Linked DNA regions of Lichenihabitans psoromatis. The protein of the gene in region 1 interacts with the protein of each later gene in a pairwise test. Links are inferred from orthologs where the notes say so. Each region holds a gene or a part of one and is shown in the gene's direction. Other genes may lie near its edges. The genes, in order: cysK and cysE.

The links.
Region 2: the proteins of cysK (region 1) and cysE interact in binary tests that used the Escherichia coli proteins (3 or more experiments, as listed by UniProt). The link is inferred for Lichenihabitans psoromatis from one-to-one orthologs.

What each region holds. Positions count from the first base shown.
Region 1 is NZ_CP036515.1:2,530,591-2,533,540, reverse strand. The notes cover bases 100-2,950. They hold cysK (cysteine synthase A), read left to right. Parts: upstream 100-945; coding sequence 946-1,956; downstream 1,957-2,950. Other genes in these bases: trmD (tRNA (guanosine(37)-N1)-methyltransferase TrmD), read right to left, coding at 2,618-2,950; EY713_RS11795 (glutathione S-transferase family protein), read left to right, coding at 1,986-2,621; EY713_RS11805 (RrF2 family transcriptional regulator), read left to right, coding at 405-851; dut (dUTP diphosphatase), read left to right, coding at 100-401. In the rest of the region: more of dut, read left to right, coding at 1-99.
Region 2 is NZ_CP036515.1:2,780,167-2,788,145, forward strand. What follows is about bases 2,071-4,881. They hold cysE (serine O-acetyltransferase), read left to right. Parts: upstream 2,071-2,964; coding sequence 2,965-3,798; downstream 3,799-4,881. Other genes in these bases: EY713_RS12940 (alpha/beta fold hydrolase), read left to right, coding at 2,092-2,871; EY713_RS12950 (DUF3126 family protein), read left to right, coding at 3,936-4,331; EY713_RS12955 (PilZ domain-containing protein), read right to left, coding at 4,403-4,881. Outside these bases: EY713_RS12925 (division plane positioning ATPase MipZ), read right to left, coding at 1-359; EY713_RS12930 (FAD-dependent monooxygenase), read right to left, coding at 460-1,665; EY713_RS12935 (zinc-finger domain-containing protein), read right to left, coding at 1,688-1,936; more of EY713_RS12955, read right to left, coding at 4,882-5,038; EY713_RS12960 (PAS domain-containing protein), read right to left, coding at 5,089-5,727; EY713_RS12965 (rhomboid family intramembrane serine protease), read left to right, coding at 5,966-6,844; EY713_RS12970 (CBS domain-containing protein), read left to right, coding at 6,943-7,374; EY713_RS12975 (DUF3307 domain-containing protein), read left to right, coding at 7,593-7,979.

The sequences.
Region 1 (2,950 bases):
CCGGCATGGATCTTGTGGCTGCCTTGCCCGACCACGTCACCATGGTGCTGGAGCCGGGGGCCCGCGATCTGGTGCCGACCGGCCTGTCGCTCGCGATCCCGGACGGATACGAGGCGCAGGTGCGGCCGCGCTCTGGGCTGGCGCTGAACCATGGCGTCACGGTGCTGAACGCACCCGGAACGATCGATGCCGATTATCGCGGCGAGGTCAGGGTCCTGCTGGTCAATCACGGCCGCGATCCCTTTCCGATCGAGCGCGGGACCCGCATCGCCCAACTGGTGTTCGCCCGCGTCGAACAGGCCGTGCTGGTGGTCGCCGAGGATCTCGGCGCGACCCATCGTGGCGCGGGGGGCTTCGGGTCGACCGGCCTTCTCTCGACGCTCTTCAAGGCCGACGACTGACCGATGCTGTCGCGGCGTACTCTCTTTGCGATCGCGGCCGTGCTGGATACCGCGCGGCTCGCTCGATCGAAGCCGCTGCCGGCCAAGTCGCTCGCAGCGCGCCATGACGTCGCCCCGCGACAGTTCGAGTCGCTGCTACAGATTTTGGTGCGCGCGGACATTCTGAAAAGCCTCCGCGGCCCGCATGGCGGCTACGAACTGGCGCGGGAGCGGCGACGGATCAGCCTCGGCGATATCGCGCGCGCGATCGACACCGCGAAAGCGGATCCGAAGATCGATTCGGCGCCCCCATCAAGGCTGCTCGGCGACGTCATCAAACCGACGATCGCGGATGCGACCGCTGCCTTTCTGGACCGACTCGACCAGACCACAATCGAAGACCTGTGCCGCCGCGCCGACGCGCTCGGGATCGATGCCGACGAGACCACCATGGCCGATTTTCACATCTAGGCGGTCGAGGCTTACGCGTGGATGCCGCTGTTGAAGGGGCGGAACTTGCGATAAGCTGCGGCAGAAGCACGTTCTTTCCGGGAGGAAGCCTACGATGTCATCCGCTTTCGCGACCGCTCCCGTTCCGGCCAACGACACCGCCTCGGCGGCGGTGCCGACCTATGGCCGCGGACGCATCTACGACAGCATCACCGATACGATCGGCAACACGCCGTTGGTGCGCCTGCAGCGCCTTGCGGCCGAGAAGGGCTGCAAAGCCGAGATCCTCGCCAAGCTCGAATTTTTCAACCCCATGTCGAGCGTCAAGGATCGGATCGGCGTCAGCATGATCGACGCGCTCGAACGGGCCGGCACCATCAAGCCGGGACAATCGACGCTGATCGAGGCGACATCCGGCAACACCGGGATCGCGTTGGCTTTTGTGGCAGCGGCGCGCGGCTATCGCCTGATCCTGGTCATGCCCGAGTCGATGTCGATCGAACGCCGCAAAATGCTGGCGCTTCTTGGGGCCGAATTGGTGCTCACGCCCGCCGCGCATGGCATGAAGGGCGCGATCGCACGCTCACAGGACATCTTCGAATCGACGCCGGGCGCGGTCGTGCCGCAGCAATTCGAGAACCCCGCCAATCCCGACATCCACCGGCACACCACCGCCGAGGAGATCTGGGCCGACACAAACGGCGATATCGACGTCTTTGTAGCGGGGGTCGGCACTGGCGGCACCATCACGGGCGTCGGCGAGGTGCTGAAGCAGCGCAGGCCGGGCGTGAAGATCGTGGCGGTCGAGCCCGAGGATTCGCCCGTGCTCTCCGGCGGCCAACCCGGCCCGCACAAGATCCAAGGCATCGGCGCGGGTTTTGTGCCCAACGTTCTGCACCGCGACGTGATCGACGAGGTGATCACGGTCAGCAATCAGACATCGTTCGACACCGCTCGCCATGTTGCGCGTATCGAGGGCATTCCGGTCGGCATTTCCTCGGGCGGCGCGATCGCGGCGGCGCTCGAGATCGGCATGCGTCCCGGCATGGAGGGCAAGCGGATCGTCGTCATCGTGCCGTCCTTCGCCGAACGTTATCTCTCAACGGCGCTGTTCGACGGTCTCTGATCGCTCGATCCAAACAGGAATGACCCTGCATGACTGACAAGCTCGTCTTCTTCCATGCCCCGCAGACCCGATCGACGGGCGTCTCCATTCTGCTCGATGAACTCGCCGCGCCGCACGAGCTTCGTCTCGTCAACATGAAAGCCGGCGAACAGCGCGAGGCGTCGTTCCTGGCCGTAAACCCCATGGGTAAGGTGCCGGCAATCCTGCATGACGATGCGTTGGTGACCGAACAAGTTGCGATCTTCACCTATCTGCCTGACCTGTTTCCGCAGGCAGGCCTTGCCCCGGCGATCGGGGACCCGCTCCGTGGTCCCTATCTCCGATGGCTGGCGTTCTATGGTTCGTCCTTTGAGCCGGCGATCGTCGACCGAGCCATGAAGCGGGATGCGGGTTCCATCGCTCTCTGTCCCTACGGCACCTACGACAGCATGCTTGCGACGCTCACAGATCAGCTCCGTGGGGGACCCTATCTGCTTGGCGCGCGCATGACGGCGGCCGACATTTTGTGGGCCGGGGCGTTACAATGGACCACGAGTTTCGGCCTCGTCCCGAAGCTGCCTGAGATCGAAGCCTATCTCGAGCGAATGACCAAACGTCCGTCTTTCGAGGCCGCAACGGCTCGTGATGCGGATATTGTCGCCCAGCAAGAAGCTGCCGTGAGCTAATCCGCGTCGGTTCGGCGGTTCGTCAAGAGATCCGGGCGGCGGGCCCGGGTCACCGCAAGGGCTTCGGCCTTGCGCCACGCCGCGATCTTGCCGTGATCGCCGCCGAGAAGAATCGGCGGAATATCCTGTCCCTCGAAATGTCGCGGCCTCGTATATTGCGGATATTCGAGGAGATGGTTCTCGAAACTCTCGTCGACGCCGGACGCCTGCGCCCCCATAACGCCGGGCAGCAAGCGAACACAGGCATCGAGCAGCACCAGCGCCGCGATCTCGCCGCCCGACAGCACATAATCGCCGATCGAAACCTCTTCGAGCCCGCGCGCCGCGAT
Region 2 (7,979 bases), 250 kb from region 1 along the record:
TCATGCTCGATTTGAGTGATGGCGTCCGCGAAGCCGGCAAATTCGCGTGTCTCGTTCTCGATCACGTCGGCCGTCGTGGCGCGGTCGAGCGCATGATGAAACGGCATCTCGATGTCGCGGCCCCCGGCGCTGGCCCACGATTGCCGGTTTTCCAAAAATCGGGTCAGCGTGCGCTGACGTGTGTCGAGATCGATCGAGGCCACGCGATAGCCGGCCTTCAGCAATGCGATCGTCAGATGGATCGACAGAGTCGATTTACCCGTGCCGCCTTTTTCATTGGCCACGACGATAACATGGGCGCTGCGTAAATCGGGGTGGTCGTCATCGATCGCCATACTGGTCCGAATCTTCTTACTCACCCCACCTGCATTGTGGCGAGATCATCCTCCCCTGCCTAGCAGGCGAAAAGGCGCGGCCGTCATGTCCAAAAGTTGTGAGCCGGCCATTGTGCCGTCATGATCATGCGTCAGCCGCTGGTTTTCCATAGAGCCAGTCGTATCGATCCAGCATGCGTCGTTGCCCCATGGACCGCATCGCGAGATCACGCGCCATCCCGGCGACGGCCCCGAAATGGTAGACGGACCCTTGCCGCCGCGACTCGCGCTGCACGCGATCGGCCTTGGCGTGGCGCAGCCGCTCGTAGGCCGCAAAGGTCGCAGGGGTATCCGACGGATGGCGGGCGGCTGCCAGCCCGAGGGCCCATCCATCCTCGATCGCGCCGGCAGCACCCTGCGCCAGAAACGGAAGTGCCGGATGCGCAGCATCGCCCACCAATGTGATCGGTCCGGTCGACCAGCGAGCAAGGGGAGGTCGGTCGAATAACGGCCAGATCCGCCAGTCCGGAGCCGCCTCGATCAGGTCGCGAGCCTCACGGCTCCAAGCCGCAAAAGGTTTCTTCAGCCGAGCGGAGTCGCCGCGCACCGTCCAAAGACTCGGCGCGGCCTCCGATCCCTCCCACCTGTCGGCGACGATCGCCACCACATTGATGAGCGCGCCGCCGCGCACGGGATAATGAACGAGATGGGCGTCGGAGCCGAGCCACAGGTTGGTGGCCGACGCACGAGCGAAGGCCGGCGCCTCTGCGGCGGGCACCAACGTCCGCCAGGCGATCCGTCCAGCATAGGTCCGATCATCGCCCCGGTCTGCTGCGAGCCTCGATCGGATCGAGGATCGTAGGCCGTCGGCGCCGATCAAGCCATCCGACGCTATGGATCGATTGTGCCCCTCGCTCGACAGGTTTGCGATGACGGTCCCACCATCGACCGCGAATGATGTTACGGACTGACCCGTTTCGATTGTGATCGACGGATGCGCCCAAACGGCTTCCAGCAGAGCAGCCTGGAGATCGGCCCGATGAATGACCAGGAGCGGGGCGCCATACCGCGCTTCCGCTGCGGCGCCGAATGGAAGATCGACGATGGTCGCGCCATCCCGCCCGCGCCTGATCCGCAGCCGGTCGGGCCGGACCGCGGTCTCTCGCAAGCGCTCCAACAGGCCGAGGTCGGCCATCACGCGCGTCGCGTTAGGGGGGAGTTGCAAACCCGCACCCGCTTCATGCAACTCGGGCGCCCGGTCGAAGACGGAGATCTTCGTGCCGTGTCGGGCCAGTGACAAAGCTGCGGTCAGCCCCGCGATCCCGGCCCCGGCCATAACGACATGACGCATGGTTGGGGCTCGGGCTGGCGTGTCAGGGGGCGGTGTCGGGGTTGAACTCGCATTCGGCTGGTGAGCAGCCGTGACCGAGCGACGCGACGAAGACGAAGCGGGTCGAGCAATACGGGCAGACCGCGTCGTCGCTATCGCCCATGTCGATATAGACATGCGGATGGTCGAAGGGCGGCAAGGCGCCGGTGCACATGAATTCGTGTACGCCGATCCGGATGACCGGAACACCCGGCTGATTGTGGAAATGCGGGGTCGTGAAATGGGCGGCCATTGCGTATCCGGCGGTTATGGTTCGGGCGTCGAAGCCAAGATCCCTTTCCGCAACATTCGTCGCGGAATACTGGACGGGCGAGCGGCCGCACCATATGCGGACGCGGCAGCCTTGTGTAGGGCAAAACTACATGGCTCCTCAGCGCGGGATAGAGCATGGATCATTTTGACTCGGCGGGCCTTCGCATCGCCTATCTGGATGCGGCTCCCTCTCCGGAGATCGCCAGCCCGGTGGGGGCCGACACGGTGGTGCTGGTGCATGGCTTCGCGTCGAATCATGGGGTCAACTGGGTCAATCCGGGTTGGGTCAAGACGCTGACGGACGCCGGCTATCGCGTTCTCGCGCTCGACAATCGCGGCCATGGGCAGAGCGATAAGCCGCATGAGCCGGCCGCCTACGCGACCCCCCTGATGGCCGACGATGTCGCGCGCCTGCTCAACCATTGCGGCATCGAGCAGGCCGACGTGATGGGCTACTCGATGGGCGCGCGGATCACCGCGTTTCTGGCGCTCGGCCATCCGCATCGGGTTCGATCGATCATCCTGGGTGGTCTCGGGCACCATCTCGTCGACGGCGCGAGCCTGCCGCCGCATATCGCCGATGCCATGGAGGCCGCGAGCCTCGACGACCTGACCGATCCGACACAACGGATGTTTCGGCGCTTTGCCGACCAGAACGGCAACGACCGGATTGCCCTTGCGGCCTGTATTCGGGGCACACGCCAGGTGCTGTCCGCGGCCGAACTCGGCACGATCGGCTGCCCCGCTCTCGTGGCGGTCGGCAGCACCGATCACATCGCCGGCGACCCGCATGCGCTGGCGGCTTTGCTGCCGGCTGGCGAAGCTTTGGTGATTCCCGATCGGGACCATAATTTCGCGGTGGGCGATAAGGTGTATAAGCGCGGGGCTCTGGCGTTCCTCGCCGCGCGGTCCTGAGTGGTGAGACGCATCCCGGAGGGGGCTTGCGCCCACGGGTCAGAACCGTATTTGTAAGGGCAACAGGCGGTCCGATGATCGCGAGGAGTTGTCATGGATCAGCGCTCGAGCGCCAAGGTGATCGGCCTTCCCGGGACCGATCCTCTCTTCGACCGCGTCAGAAACGAGGCGGAAGCCGTGCTCCGCAACGAGCCGGAACTCGCAGGGTTGATGCTGTCGACCGTGCTCAATCACGACGACCTGGCGGGGGCGGTGGTGCATCGCATCGCGGCGCGGCTCGATCATCCTGACGTGCCGGGAACGCTGTTGCGGCAAGTCTTTACCGACCTTGTCACCAGCGCCGGATTACAGGAGGCCTTCGCGGCCGATCTTCTTGCGGTCGCCGAGCGTGATCCGGCCTGCACCAAGCTCATCCAGCCTTTGCTCTATTTCAAAGGGTTCCACGCCATCCAGACGCACCGCATGGCGCATGCATTGTGGAAGGCCGGCCGCCAGGATCTCGCTCTTTACATTCAGAGTCGGTCGTCGAGCGTGTTTCAAACCGACATCCATCCCGCCGCCGTGATCGGCAAGGGCCTGTTCCTCGATCATGCGACCGGTCTGGTCGTCGGCTCGACTGCCGTGATCGAGGATGATGTCTCGATGCTGCAGGACGTGACGCTCGGGGGCACCGGCAAGCAGAGCGGCGATCGGCATCCGAAAATTCGTCATGGCGTGTTGATCGGCGCAGGCGCCAAGGTGCTCGGCAATATTGAGGTCGGCCATTGCTCGCGAGTCGCGGCCGGTTCGGTCGTGCTCCAACCCGTTCCGCCGAAGACCACCGTCGCGGGTGTGCCGGCTCGGGTCGTCGGCGAAGCCGGATGTGCGGAGCCGGCGCGTTCGATGGAGCAGCGGCTGCAGAAACTCGATCGCGGAGGCGACGCTTGATCTGCCGAGAACGGCAGGCTGGCGGCCTCGCGTCGATCGGCCTATAGGCACCACGACGGCATGTCGGCGCGTCGATCGATCGGGACTCGCGAGTCCTCCACCGCCGATATCGGCCCAACGCGATCCGGGGGATCATCTTGAACAAGACCGAACTGCATCAGTTGCAGGACTATCTGCGTGGCATCCTGGGCAATACGGGCCTGAAGGTCACGCAACACGCCAAGGAGGACGGCGCCGCCGACGTCGCACTGGGTGAGCGCAAGATCGGCAAGCTCGTGGTCGACGACGAGGACGGCGACCGCTCTTTTTCGTTTGAAATGAAGATCCCGGTGCAGCGGCCGGCGATCGAAGAATATCTGCGGCTGCTCTTCGAAAATCCGAAGCTGAAGGTGATGGCGCGCGCCAAGAAGACCGACTCGGTCGAACTCAATTCGGGCAGCGACTTTCTCGGCATCGTCTCGGCCGATGATCCGAAGGGCAATTCCTACACGTTTCAGATGGCGATCCTCGACTACGATCTCGAAGAGCGCTGAGGCCTGCCTGCTCGGGCCTGCCGCATTTAGGCGGCCTGCTGCATCTTTGCGGCCTGCCGTATTTTGGCGGCCTAGAGAACGATGTGTTCGTCGAACGTGTCGATCGGGAGCAGCGCGTCGAATTCGATTCCGAGGCATCCCGCAGACGCCCGCACGACCCGTCCACGGGTATTGCCGATCGACACCGTTGCGCCTATCGCTGGCCGGATGTCGCATTGAAGCGCGGCTCCGGAGAGCGACACGTCCAGGAGTCGCGCCGGCATCGTCTTGACATCCTGAGTCGTAACAGTGGTACGACCGAGCCGTGGAACGATGCGGATGTGACGTCGCCCGTCCAGCAAGCCGAGTGCTTGCCGGTTAGCCAGCCACGTCAATTGTTCGGCGAGCTTCTCCCGCCGAACCAGCGGCACACTGATCTGGATCGCGAAACCGGTTTCGGTCAGGCGTGCGATGACGCCCTCGACGCGGCCGATCTGATCGAGGTGGCAGACCACCCGGTCCCCCGTGATGCCCTTGACGGCAGCCACCAGCGACGCCCCGCCCGGTGACATGTCGATGGCTTGGCACGGATATTCCTGCCGGTCCCCGAGCATGTAACGCCCGAGCAGTTGCACCCGCACGCGTTGATGGCGGCGACGCTCCGCGCCGGGTGGCGTCACACCACGGGACGCGGACTGAAACAGGGCAGGGGCATGCGCAATCGTCATGCGACGACCATCACGGATTTTTGGTTAACGACCGGTAAGCGCGACCCGTGTCAGCCGGCGCGGCGGTCTCCGCCCGCTGCCCTGCCGCCCTGGTGGAGCACGAGATAGCCGTAGCGTTTCGGCGGTTCATTGCGGACGACGGGCTTCGGGGGGGCCGGCTCGAGTTGGTCGAGCGTGAAAGCCGCTCGCTCGATTTCGAGAAGACGCAGAGAGCGCAACGACAGGTAGTTGACCGGCGACAGCCCGAGCCACGACGGGATCGTGAGCGGTGCGATGCAACCGAGCAGCCGGGCATGCGCGCGGCCGTTATGACGAAGCGGCAGGAGCAGCATCTCAAGCTCGATCTGCGATTGATCCTCTGGTCCGGCCGCCAAGCCGGCGACCGCAGGCGATCCGTCATCGAGCACGCCGAACAGCACGCTCAGCATGGTGCTTCGATCGAACCTGTCCCACAAGCTCAGCCAGGACCGGCCCTTCAACTCGTCCAGAAACAGGGCATTCATCCGCGTGCCGGACAGCCGGATTGGAAAAATCGGAGTTCCGGTTGGCGTGTCGACTTCGAGGATAAACGTGTCCGACAAGATCCCACGGATGGCCGCGGGGTCGATCTCGCCGCGTTCGGGAGCCGTGCGGCCGCCGCGCAAAGTGTTCCAGTAAGCGTAGAGCTCCTGTGAAACGGCATGTATCATTTAGAACCCCGAGTATCGATTTGGTGCGGGTGCGTATCGGACGTGTCCAATACGCGCCACATCGACCCTGTCTCGGGGTCCAAGCAGCATCAGCGATGCCACGCCGATGGAAGCGGCGCCGGTCATGGTTTTGCTTCTGCTTCGACCATCGATCGCTTAAGTGTCGGGGGGCCGACGCGACGACGCAGGGGCCTCCGGCAACCCGACATAGCCGCTCGCTGCACCTCAAGGACCCGCATTGAGTATCGACTCGCCCAAGCAACCCATTTTCCGTATTCCGATCTCGCTCGTGATCGTTTTCGGTGTCCTCGCCGTCATCCACCTCATTCGAACAAGCCTGCCAGAGATGGTCGATGCCGATGTGCTGGCACGGCTTGCTTTCGTACCGGGTCGGCTGACGCTCGCATGGGATCCGGCCTGGGTGCTCGGCGGGGTCGCCGGTCTCGATCCCGACAGCGCTGCCGGGCAGACCCGTATCGAGGTCGCCCGCTTCTTTCTGGGGGATGGCTCGCTTCAGCCCTGGACGCTCCTGACCTATTCTTTGCTGCACGGAAACTGGACGCATCTCGGGCTGAACGGCATCTGGCTGCTAGCGTTCGGAACGCCAGTCGCGCGCCGCTTTGGGTCATGGCGGTTCGTATTATTCCTGTTGGGTGGCGCGCTCGCCGGCGCCATCGCGCATTATCTGGTGTTCCCGCGCGATCTGCAGCCACTCATCGGCGCCTCTGCGGCCGTATCGGGCTGCATGGCCGCGGCGCTTCGCTTCATGTTCCAGCCGGACCGACAACTCGGGGTCGGCGATCTCGGGCGGGACAGTATGGCCCTGGCGCGCCGCCCGATGGTTCCGTTGGGCCGCATGGTGCGCGACCGGCGTGCCATGACGTTTCTGGTCGTCTGGTTCGTGACCAATCTCGCGAGCGGTCTCGGCGCCGTCGCGATGGGGATCTCCGACGCGCCGATCGCGTGGCAGGCCCATATCGGCGGGTTTCTGTTCGGGCTCTTGGCGTTTCCGTTCTTCGATCCCGTCCGCACGACGATGACGATCGGAGATGTGACCTCCGCGACGGATGCAGGTCGCGCGGTCGACTCGGACGCCGAAGACCAGCAGCGCCCCTGATCAAGCCGCCCCTTGTGCCTGGCCACGAGCAGGATCATGCTGACGATCTTGCAGCAAGAGCTCTCAAGAGCCGCGACGCATCGCCAAGGGAGGTGACCATGAACTTATCGCATATTCTGGCCAACAAAGGGCAGGCGGTGATCACGACCGCGCCCCACCGCACGCTCGGTGAAGCCTGCACGGTGTTGAGTGAAAAAGGCATCGGCGCGCTGGTGGTGACGAGCGCCGATCGGGAGGTGCTTGGTATCTTGTCCGAGCGAGACATCATCCGAGCTTTGGCCAAGCACGGCAGTGCCGTTCTCGATCAGGCCGTCTCGGCCTTCATGACCGCCAAGGTCGTCACCGCGACGGAGCATACGAGCGTGACGGCCGCGATGGAACAGATGACCGATGGGCGGTTCCGGCATATGCCGATCGTCAACGAGGGCCGCTTGTCCGGGCTGATCTCGATCGGTGACGTCGTGAAACACAGGCTCGAACTGATCGAGCATGAGAAGCAATCCATGATCGACTATATCGGCACGGCCTGACGACGGGGCCTGCCACTCGCGCCTCGACGGTCTTGCGTCAGGGAGCGCGGTGTACGGCTTGGATGAACACGCGGCGGCATTTCTTTATTCAGACTTGTCGGGTAGGGCTTGGATCAGGGTCGGCACGTCGTTGATCCGATCCGGCGCGCGGACGCAGGCGGTGTGAGCGAGGCTCATCGCTTTTCGAGAACGCGGCCGGGGCAGGCGTGGAGTTGAGCATGTTGGTTCCGTTGGGGACGGCGACGGCCCTGATGTGTGTCATGGCGGCGAAGCATTTCTGCGCCGATTTCCTCTTCCAGACCGCTTGGATCGCGCGCGGCAAGGCCGGCACCGACAATTGGGTGCTGCCTTTGATGCTCCATGCGGGGGGCCATGCCGCCCTGACGCTTTTGATCGCGCTTTTGCTCTATCCGAAGCTCTGGTGGTTCGCGCCCCTCGAACTCGTGGTCCATGCCGTCATCGACCGAGCCAAAGCCGTGGTCGGGCGTCGTGCGGCGCTGGATGCAGGCCAGGCGGAGTTCTGGTGGCTGCTCGGCTTCGACCAGTTCCTGCATCACCTGACTAACATTCTCATCGTCTCCGGCTTTCTGGCGCTCGGAACGCCT